One region of the Variovorax sp. NFACC27 genome, then DNA from elsewhere that is predicted to be linked to it. Evidence: predicted binding sites of a transcription regulator. Region 1 holds the regulator's gene; the other holds the start of a gene.
The links. Region 1 encodes sigma-54, which starts transcription at its own class of promoters, with help from an activator protein. Its sites were predicted from a motif close to TGGCANGNAANCTGCTTT; they were not measured.

Region 1 (3,535 bases):
GCCGGTGGCGAGCTCGAAGCGTTGCTGCAGCTCCTCGCGCGACAAGGCACTGCTCGCCACCGACTGGATCGGCCGCACGTAGACACTGTTCCAGTACTGGTCGAAGAGACTGCCCAGCCGGGGGATGAGCGCGCCTGTGACGAAGGTATCGAGGTCGATGAAGTTCTCGCCCGCGGTGCGCCTGAAGTACTGGTTGCCGATGTTGCGCCCGCCCGCGACCGCCATCGCGCCGTCGGCGATGAACAGCTTGTTGTGCATGCGGCGGTTGACGCGGCTGAAGTCGAAGAGCGAGGCGGTGAAGCGCTTCAGCAGGCTGCCGCGGCCGGCCGGGAACGGGTTGAACAGCCGCAGCTCCACGTTGGGCGTGGCGGCGAGGCCGAGCAGCAACTCGTCTTCGCCGGAGGTGTAGAGGTCGTCCATCAGCAGCCGCACGCGCACGCCGCGCAGGGCGGCGTCGCGCAGGGTGCGCAGCAGGTAGCGGCCGGTCTCGTCGTTCTCGATCTGGTAGTACTGCACGTCGAGCGTGCGCTGCGCGCGGCGGGCCAGCTGGATGCGGGTGTCGAAGGCGAAATCGCCGCCGGGCATCAGGCGGAAGCCGCTCAGGTCGGGGTCGGGCTGGGAAGCCAGCGCGATCTTGCCGAGGGCAGTGTCGGCCGAGACGGCCATGGCCCTGGTGGGCGTGCGCGGCGCCTCGTCGGGCAGCGTGGCGCAGCCTGCGAACAGCACCACCGCCACCATGGCGAAGACCCAATGCCCACAGCGCGACATCAGGCCCCGGCTCATCGACGGTGTCTTTCTACAGGGCTTTGCGCAGGTTGGCGGGCGCGATGCGAAGCGCTTCGCGGTACTTGGCGACGGTGCGGCGCGCGCACTCGATGCCCTGTTCCTTCAGCATCTCGGAGATCTGGCTGTCCGACAGCGGCTTCTTCACGCTCTCGGAGCCGACGAACTGCTTGATGAGCGCGCGCACCGCGGTGCTCGACGCATTGCCGCCGGTCTCGGTGCCCAGCGCCGAGCCGAAGAAGTACTTGAGCTCGACCGTGCCGAAGGGCGTGGCCATGTACTTGGCGGTGGTCACGCGCGAGATGGTCGATTCGTGCAGGCCCAGCTCGTCGGCGATCTCGCGCAGCACCAGCGGGCGCATCGCGAGCTCGCCGTGCACGAAGTAGCTCTTCTGCCGCTCGACGATGGCGTTGCTCACGCGCAGGATGGTGTCGAAGCGCTGCTGGATGTTCTTGATGAACCAGCGCGCCTCCTGCAGCCGCTGCGACAGCGCCTGGCTGCCCTCGCCCTTGTGCGACTTGAGCGCGCCGGCGTAGATGTCGTGCACGCGCAGGCGCGGCATCACCTCGGGGTTGAGCATGACGCGGAACTTCACGTTCGTGCCGCGCCCGGTCTTGGTGACGATCACGTCGGGAATGATGATGTTGCGCTCGACGTCGACGAAGCTGCGGCCCGGCTTGGGCTCCAGCCGCGCGATGATCTGCAGCGCCGAGCGCACCAGGTCCTCGTTGCTGCGGGTGAGCGTGGCCAGGCGCTTGAAGTCGCGGCGCGCGAGCAGCTCCATCGGCTGCTTGCAGATGGCGATGGCGGTCTTGCGGACCTGCTCCTCTTCCTCGGTCTCGTCCTCGCTGGCCATGGCGCGCAGCTGGATGCTCAGGCATTCGCCGAGGTCGCGCGCGCCGACGCCGGCGGGCTCCAGGCTCTGGAGCAGGCCGAGCGCCACCTGGAAGTGGTGCACCAGGTCGTCGAACTGGTCGTTGTCGTCGCCGGCCAGGCCCGAGGCCAGGGCGGGCAGCGAGTCTTCGAGGTAGCCGTCGTCGTTGAGCGACTCGATCAGGAAGCGCAGCGCGGCGCTGTCGTTCTCGTCGAGGCGCAGGCTCAGCGCCTGGCGATGCAGGAAGGACTGCAGCGACTCCTGGCTGCGCGCGAGCTCGGTGGCGTCGGCGCGCTCGTCGTCGCCCAGGTTGTTCTGGCGCGCGGGCGCGTCGCTGCCCCATTCGCTGTCGTCGGGCGCCATGTCGACGGTGCCGTCGCCTTCCCAGTCGGGCTCGCGCTCGGAGATGTCGGCGGCGGGGCCGTCGGTGTCGGCCGTGCTGGTGACGGTTTCGGTGGAAGCAGTGGATGCGCTGCTGGCGGCCGGCGAAGCGAAGTCGCCCTCGCCGTCCCCGCCTTCACCACCGTCACCGCCTTCATCGCGCGGAACCGGGGCATCGGCCGTGTCGAGCCCGAATTCCTCGCGCGCCGCTTCTTCCGCGGTGCGCTCGAGGAACGGGTTCTCGTCGAGCATCTGCTCCACCTCCTGGCTCAGTTCGAGCGTGGAGAGTTGAAGCAGCCTGATCGACTGCTGCAGCTGTGGCGTCAGCGCCAGATGCTGCGAAACGCGAAGGGACAGCCCTTGCTTCATGGTGGAAACCGCCCCCGCGCCTTACATGCGGAAGTGCTCGCCCAGGTACACCCTGCGTACCTCGGCGTTGTCGACGATCTCCGAAGGCGTGCCTTGTGCCAGCACATGCCCGTCGCTGATGATGAAGGCGTGATCGCAGATGCCCAGCGTCTCGCGCACGTTGTGATCGGTGATGAGCACGCCGATGCCGCGCTCCTTCAGGAAGCTGATGATCCGCTGGATCTCGATCACCGCGATCGGGTCGATACCGGCGAAGGGCTCGTCCAGCAGGATGAAGCGCGGCTGCGTGGCCAGGGCGCGCGCGATCTCGACGCGGCGGCGCTCGCCGCCCGACAGCGCGAGCGCGGGCGAATCGCGCAGGTGGTCGACGCGCAGGTCGGCCAGCAGCTCGGACAGGCGCTCCTCGATGTGCGGCTTCGACAGCGGGGCCATCTTGCCGTTCGCGTCGGGCTCCATCTGCAACTCGAGCACGGCGCGCACGTTCTCCTCGACCGTGAGCTTGCGGAAGATCGAGGCTTCCTGCGGCAGGTAGCTCAGGCCCATGCGGGCGCGGCGGTGGATCGGCATGTGGGCGATGGGCTCGCCGTCGATGGCGATGTCGCCGGCATCGGCGCGCACCAGACCCACGATCATGTAGAACGACGTGGTCTTGCCGGCGCCGTTGGGGCCGAGCAGCCCGACGACTTCGCCCTTCTGCACGTCGAGCGAGACGTCCTTCACGACCGTGCGGCTGCCGTAGCTCTTCTTCAGGCCGCGCGCGACCAGGCGGCTGCCCGGGGCGCCGTTGACGTCCTGCGTTCCTGCGGATTCGATCACTTGCGGGTATCTCCCTGGTCACTGCCGAGCGTGGTGCTCTGGCGCAGGCCCTTGCCGGGTGCCGGGGTGGGTGCCGGCGGCGGCGCCTTCGCGCCGGCGGCCGGGGCCGAGGCGCCGGCCGCAGGGGCTGTGGCGGCCTTGGGGGTCAGGATGGTCCTGACGCGCCCGCCCGGAGCCGAGGCGTTGACGGCGGTGTTCGGCGGCACGGTGGAACCGTTGACGGTGTAGGTGTCGTTGCTCTGGTCGTAGACGATCAGCGCGCCCTGGCTCTCGTCGTTCGGCGTGGCGCCCAGCAGCCGGCGCATGGTGGCG
Region 2 (3,535 bases), 1.6 Mb from region 1:
GTCGGCCCACTGGTAGGCGCGCGGCAGCGGGGCCATGCACATCGACGGATCGAAGGGAAAGGCGTGGCGCGCGCGACCGGCGTTGAGGCTGGCGTACAGGTCCTGCAGCTGCGGGCTCATGAAGCCCCAGTCGTCCAGCACCTGCTGCAGCCGGTTGGCGATGCCGGTGGCGTAGTGGGCGAGCGTGAGGTCGCGCGATACGACGACGAGCTGGCCGTCGCGCGAGCCGTCCTTCAGGGTGGCGAGTTTCATGATGCGGTGCGTGCTTGCTGGGAGGAAGGACGGGGACGCGGCGCCGGCACGGACCGGGCGCCGCTCCCACTTAAACTGGTTGGACGGGCGGCAGTTTACCGAGGTGGTCTTCGTGAACCTCCGGGCCGGCGCCTCACTCCACACAACGATGCCGACGCTCGTCGCCCCTTCTTCCCAGTTGCCTGCAGGCCTGCCCGGGCGTCCGTCGTGGCGCGCGCTGATCGGGCTGACGCTGCTCGTGGCGCTGGTCCACGTGGTGCTGCTCGGGGTGGCGCCGATGGCCATCGGGCCGGAGCCTTCGCCGCTGGCGAGCAAGTTCAGCACGCGGACCATCGTCATCGCGCCGCCGGCCTCCGAAGCACCCGCGCCCGCCGCCGCACCGGCCCAGGCCAGGCCCGCGCCGCCGCCCAAGCCGCGACGCCCGCGCGAGCCCACGGCGCCCAGGCCGAAGCCGGCCCCGGCAGCCGTCGCGCCGACGCCGGAACCCGACACCCCCACGAATCCCGCCCCGGAAACGCCCGACCTGACGGCCCAGGCCGCTACCGATTCAGGAGCAACGCCGCCGGAAGCGGCAGCCAGCGCGCCGGCGGGCCCGACCTCTCCCGCCGGCGGCACCGGAACCGGCACCGCGGCAGCCGCCGGCGGCGAAGGCTCGGGCACCATCGCGGGCACCCAGGCGATGAAGATCCCGGGCTCGGTCACGCTCGATTTCGAGGCTACCGGTCAGTCGGGGGCCTCCCCGCAGCGCGGCGTGTTCGGCGAGCTGGTCTGGCTGCAGGACGGCAGCCGCTACGACGGACGGCTGACGCTCAAGGCGGTGTTCTTCACGCTGCTGAACTGGCACAGCACCGGGCGGATCGGCCCTTCCGGCCTCGAGCCGGAGCGCTATTCCGAGAGCCGCAAGTCCGAGGTGGCCTCGCATTTCGCGCGCGACCGGGGGCAGGTCGTGTTCAGCAACAACGCGCCTCCCGTGCCCCTGCTGGCCGGCGCCCAGGACCGCATGAGCGTGATGATGCAGCTCGGCGGCCTGCTGGCCGCCAGCCCGGAGCGCTATCCGGCCGGCACCAAGATCTCGGTGCAGACCGTGGGCCCCAAGGACGCCGATGTCTGGGTCTTCGTGGTCGGCGAGGAGGAAAAGCTCAGCCTCCCGGCCGGCGAGTACGTCGCCCGCAAGCTCACGCGCGACCCACGCCGGGATTTCGATAGGAAACTGGAGCTCTGGCTTGCGCCAGCGTACGGCTACCTTCCCGTGCGCATCAAGCAGACGGAGACCAACGGGGACTTCGCTGACGCGCAATTGCGCAAACCCCTGCCTGCGGGCCCGTCAAATTGAGGAGAAAGTCACACCAACGGAGCAAAAGGGACTGGAGATATGCCAATTAGCCTGTTGGTTTTACAAATAGACAACCTATCTTGAAACTGGCGCGTTGATTGCTATCTAACCCCCATGAACGCCATCGACATTCTCACAGGGCCCGCCATGAACATGCTTTATGACTCGGAGTCTTTCGTCGTCGTGCACGTACAGCCCAACGAGGGCGACGCGCCCGCGCAGCCGAACATGCCGGTTCTGGAGCGCCACGGCTTCGAGATCGTGGACAAGCGTTCGGGCAAGGAGGTCTACCTCGATGGCTCATGGGCGGAACTGTTCCAGCAGCAGATCGCCGCATGGCAGCTCAACACCCCTACCCAGGAAGAAGTCGAAGACACGCTCGAGGGCTACGCCGAACTGGCGCACACCCCGGTCCTAGTGCACTGAGCCCCCACCGAAAACCGCGACACGCGAGCCTCAGTAGGTCACGGTCACCGTGATGGTGTCGGAATAGCTGCCCGGCGCGGCCGTGTACTGGCCGGCGGGTATGCGTCCGTAGACGGTGTGCGTGGTGCTCGCGCTGGCATTCCCATTGAACCCGACCGATACCGAAGCGCTGCCCGACACCGTATCCGTCGCCCACACCGTTCCATAGCCCGAGCTGGTGTAGAGGTTGTAGCTCAGGGTACGGGAGCCGTAGCTCATGTAACGGCTCGCGGTCGTTCCCGAGTTTCCCGCGCTCACGCTCAACGTATAGCTCAGGGTGTCGGTCCCGAGGATGCGCCCCGAGAAAGTGGCTGTCACCGTGATGGTGCTGCTCGTGGTCGTGGCGCTCGACGTCCCCGCGCTGTAGCTGCCGAAGCTCATGGCCGTCGCGCTGACGGTGGCCGAGCAGTTCAGCGTTCCCAATCCCGAGCCCGAACATGTCGCGTGCGCCGGTGCGGCACACAGGAATAGCACGCCGATCAGCGCGCCGAGACCGATGACGCGGGCGTTCCTGTTTCGCATGTGTAGGGTCCGATCTGTGGCAAGGTGCCGGCGGTGGAGACGGGGCCGACCGTGAAGCTGCAACGCCCGCCGCGCCATCTCGCCTCGAAGCGTTCGCCCGCGCGGGGCCGGTCGAGCTGCAACGCGCCGCCGTAGCCCGTGATCAGCGGCGCGGCGCGGTTCTCTCCCACGACATCGATGCCCGCCGGCAGCGGCGAGCCGTCGGGCAGCAGGACTCGCATGGTGACGCTCGCATCGCGCGAGATGTCGAAGGTGGCCACTGCAACGCCCTTGTACGAGGGCACCACTTGCAGCACATCGGAGTGCACCTGCGCCGAGATCGGCAGGTCGCCGTTGTCCACGCTGATCCTGTTCGCCTCGTAGGCGTGCAGTCCCGTCACCAGCGCGCGCCCTTCCCCATCGGTGGTCGTCGCCAGGTTGTTCTCCCGGTAGATCCTGATGCCGGCTGCACCGGGCACCGTCACCAGCGCGAAGCCGTCGCTGGACGACTGCGCCGCGAAGAACATGCCCGACGCATAGCCCAGCGAGCCTTCGGCCAGGACTCTTGCGCTGGTTTCCTTGTCGAGCTCGACGGCCTGCGCGGTGAACGTCGCATAGGGCGTGCGCCAGGTCGCCTCGGCCTGCGCGCGCTCGGTTTCGCCGTGCGAGGCGACCACGCGCCAACCCAGGCCCTCGTCGCTCGGCGGCGTCTGGCTCACGTCGATCGTGGTGGTGGTCCTGCCGTTGTTCCGGCCCATCGTGGCCGACGCGGTCTGCCGCTCGCCCAGCGGCAGGGTCAACATCAGCCCGACCGAGGCCACGCGCTGCCGGCTCGCTGCGGTGGCCCCTGAATCGGTGCGCGCCACGTAGGTGTTCAGGTACACGGCGCCGAGCTGGATGGAATGGTTGAGCGACAGCACCTTCGCCTCGTCGCCGCTGCTGTAGCGCAGTGCCGTATAGGCCAGTCCCAGGCTGCCGAGGCGG

Region 2: a site for sigma-54 is predicted at 1,673-1,690, ahead of ABL840_RS35175 (DUF3567 domain-containing protein). Genes of this name have one in related genera too.

What each region holds. Positions count from the first base shown of each region.
Region 1 covers NZ_CP157613.1:786,627-790,161, reverse strand. The annotation lists gene ABL840_RS03625 (phospholipase D family protein) at 1-783, opposite strand, end outside; gene rpoN (RNA polymerase factor sigma-54) at 797-2,407, opposite strand; gene lptB (LPS export ABC transporter ATP-binding protein) at 2,429-3,223, opposite strand; gene lptA (lipopolysaccharide transport periplasmic protein LptA) at 3,220-3,535, opposite strand, start outside.
Region 2 covers NZ_CP157613.1:7,506,049-7,509,583, forward strand. The annotation lists gene ABL840_RS35165 (fumarylacetoacetate hydrolase family protein) at 1-252, opposite strand, end outside; gene ABL840_RS35170 (DUF3108 domain-containing protein) at 401-1,585, shown strand; gene ABL840_RS35175 (DUF3567 domain-containing protein) at 1,700-2,011, shown strand; gene ABL840_RS35180 (spore coat protein U domain-containing protein) at 2,042-2,572, opposite strand; gene ABL840_RS35185 (fimbria/pilus outer membrane usher protein) at 2,530-3,535, opposite strand, start outside.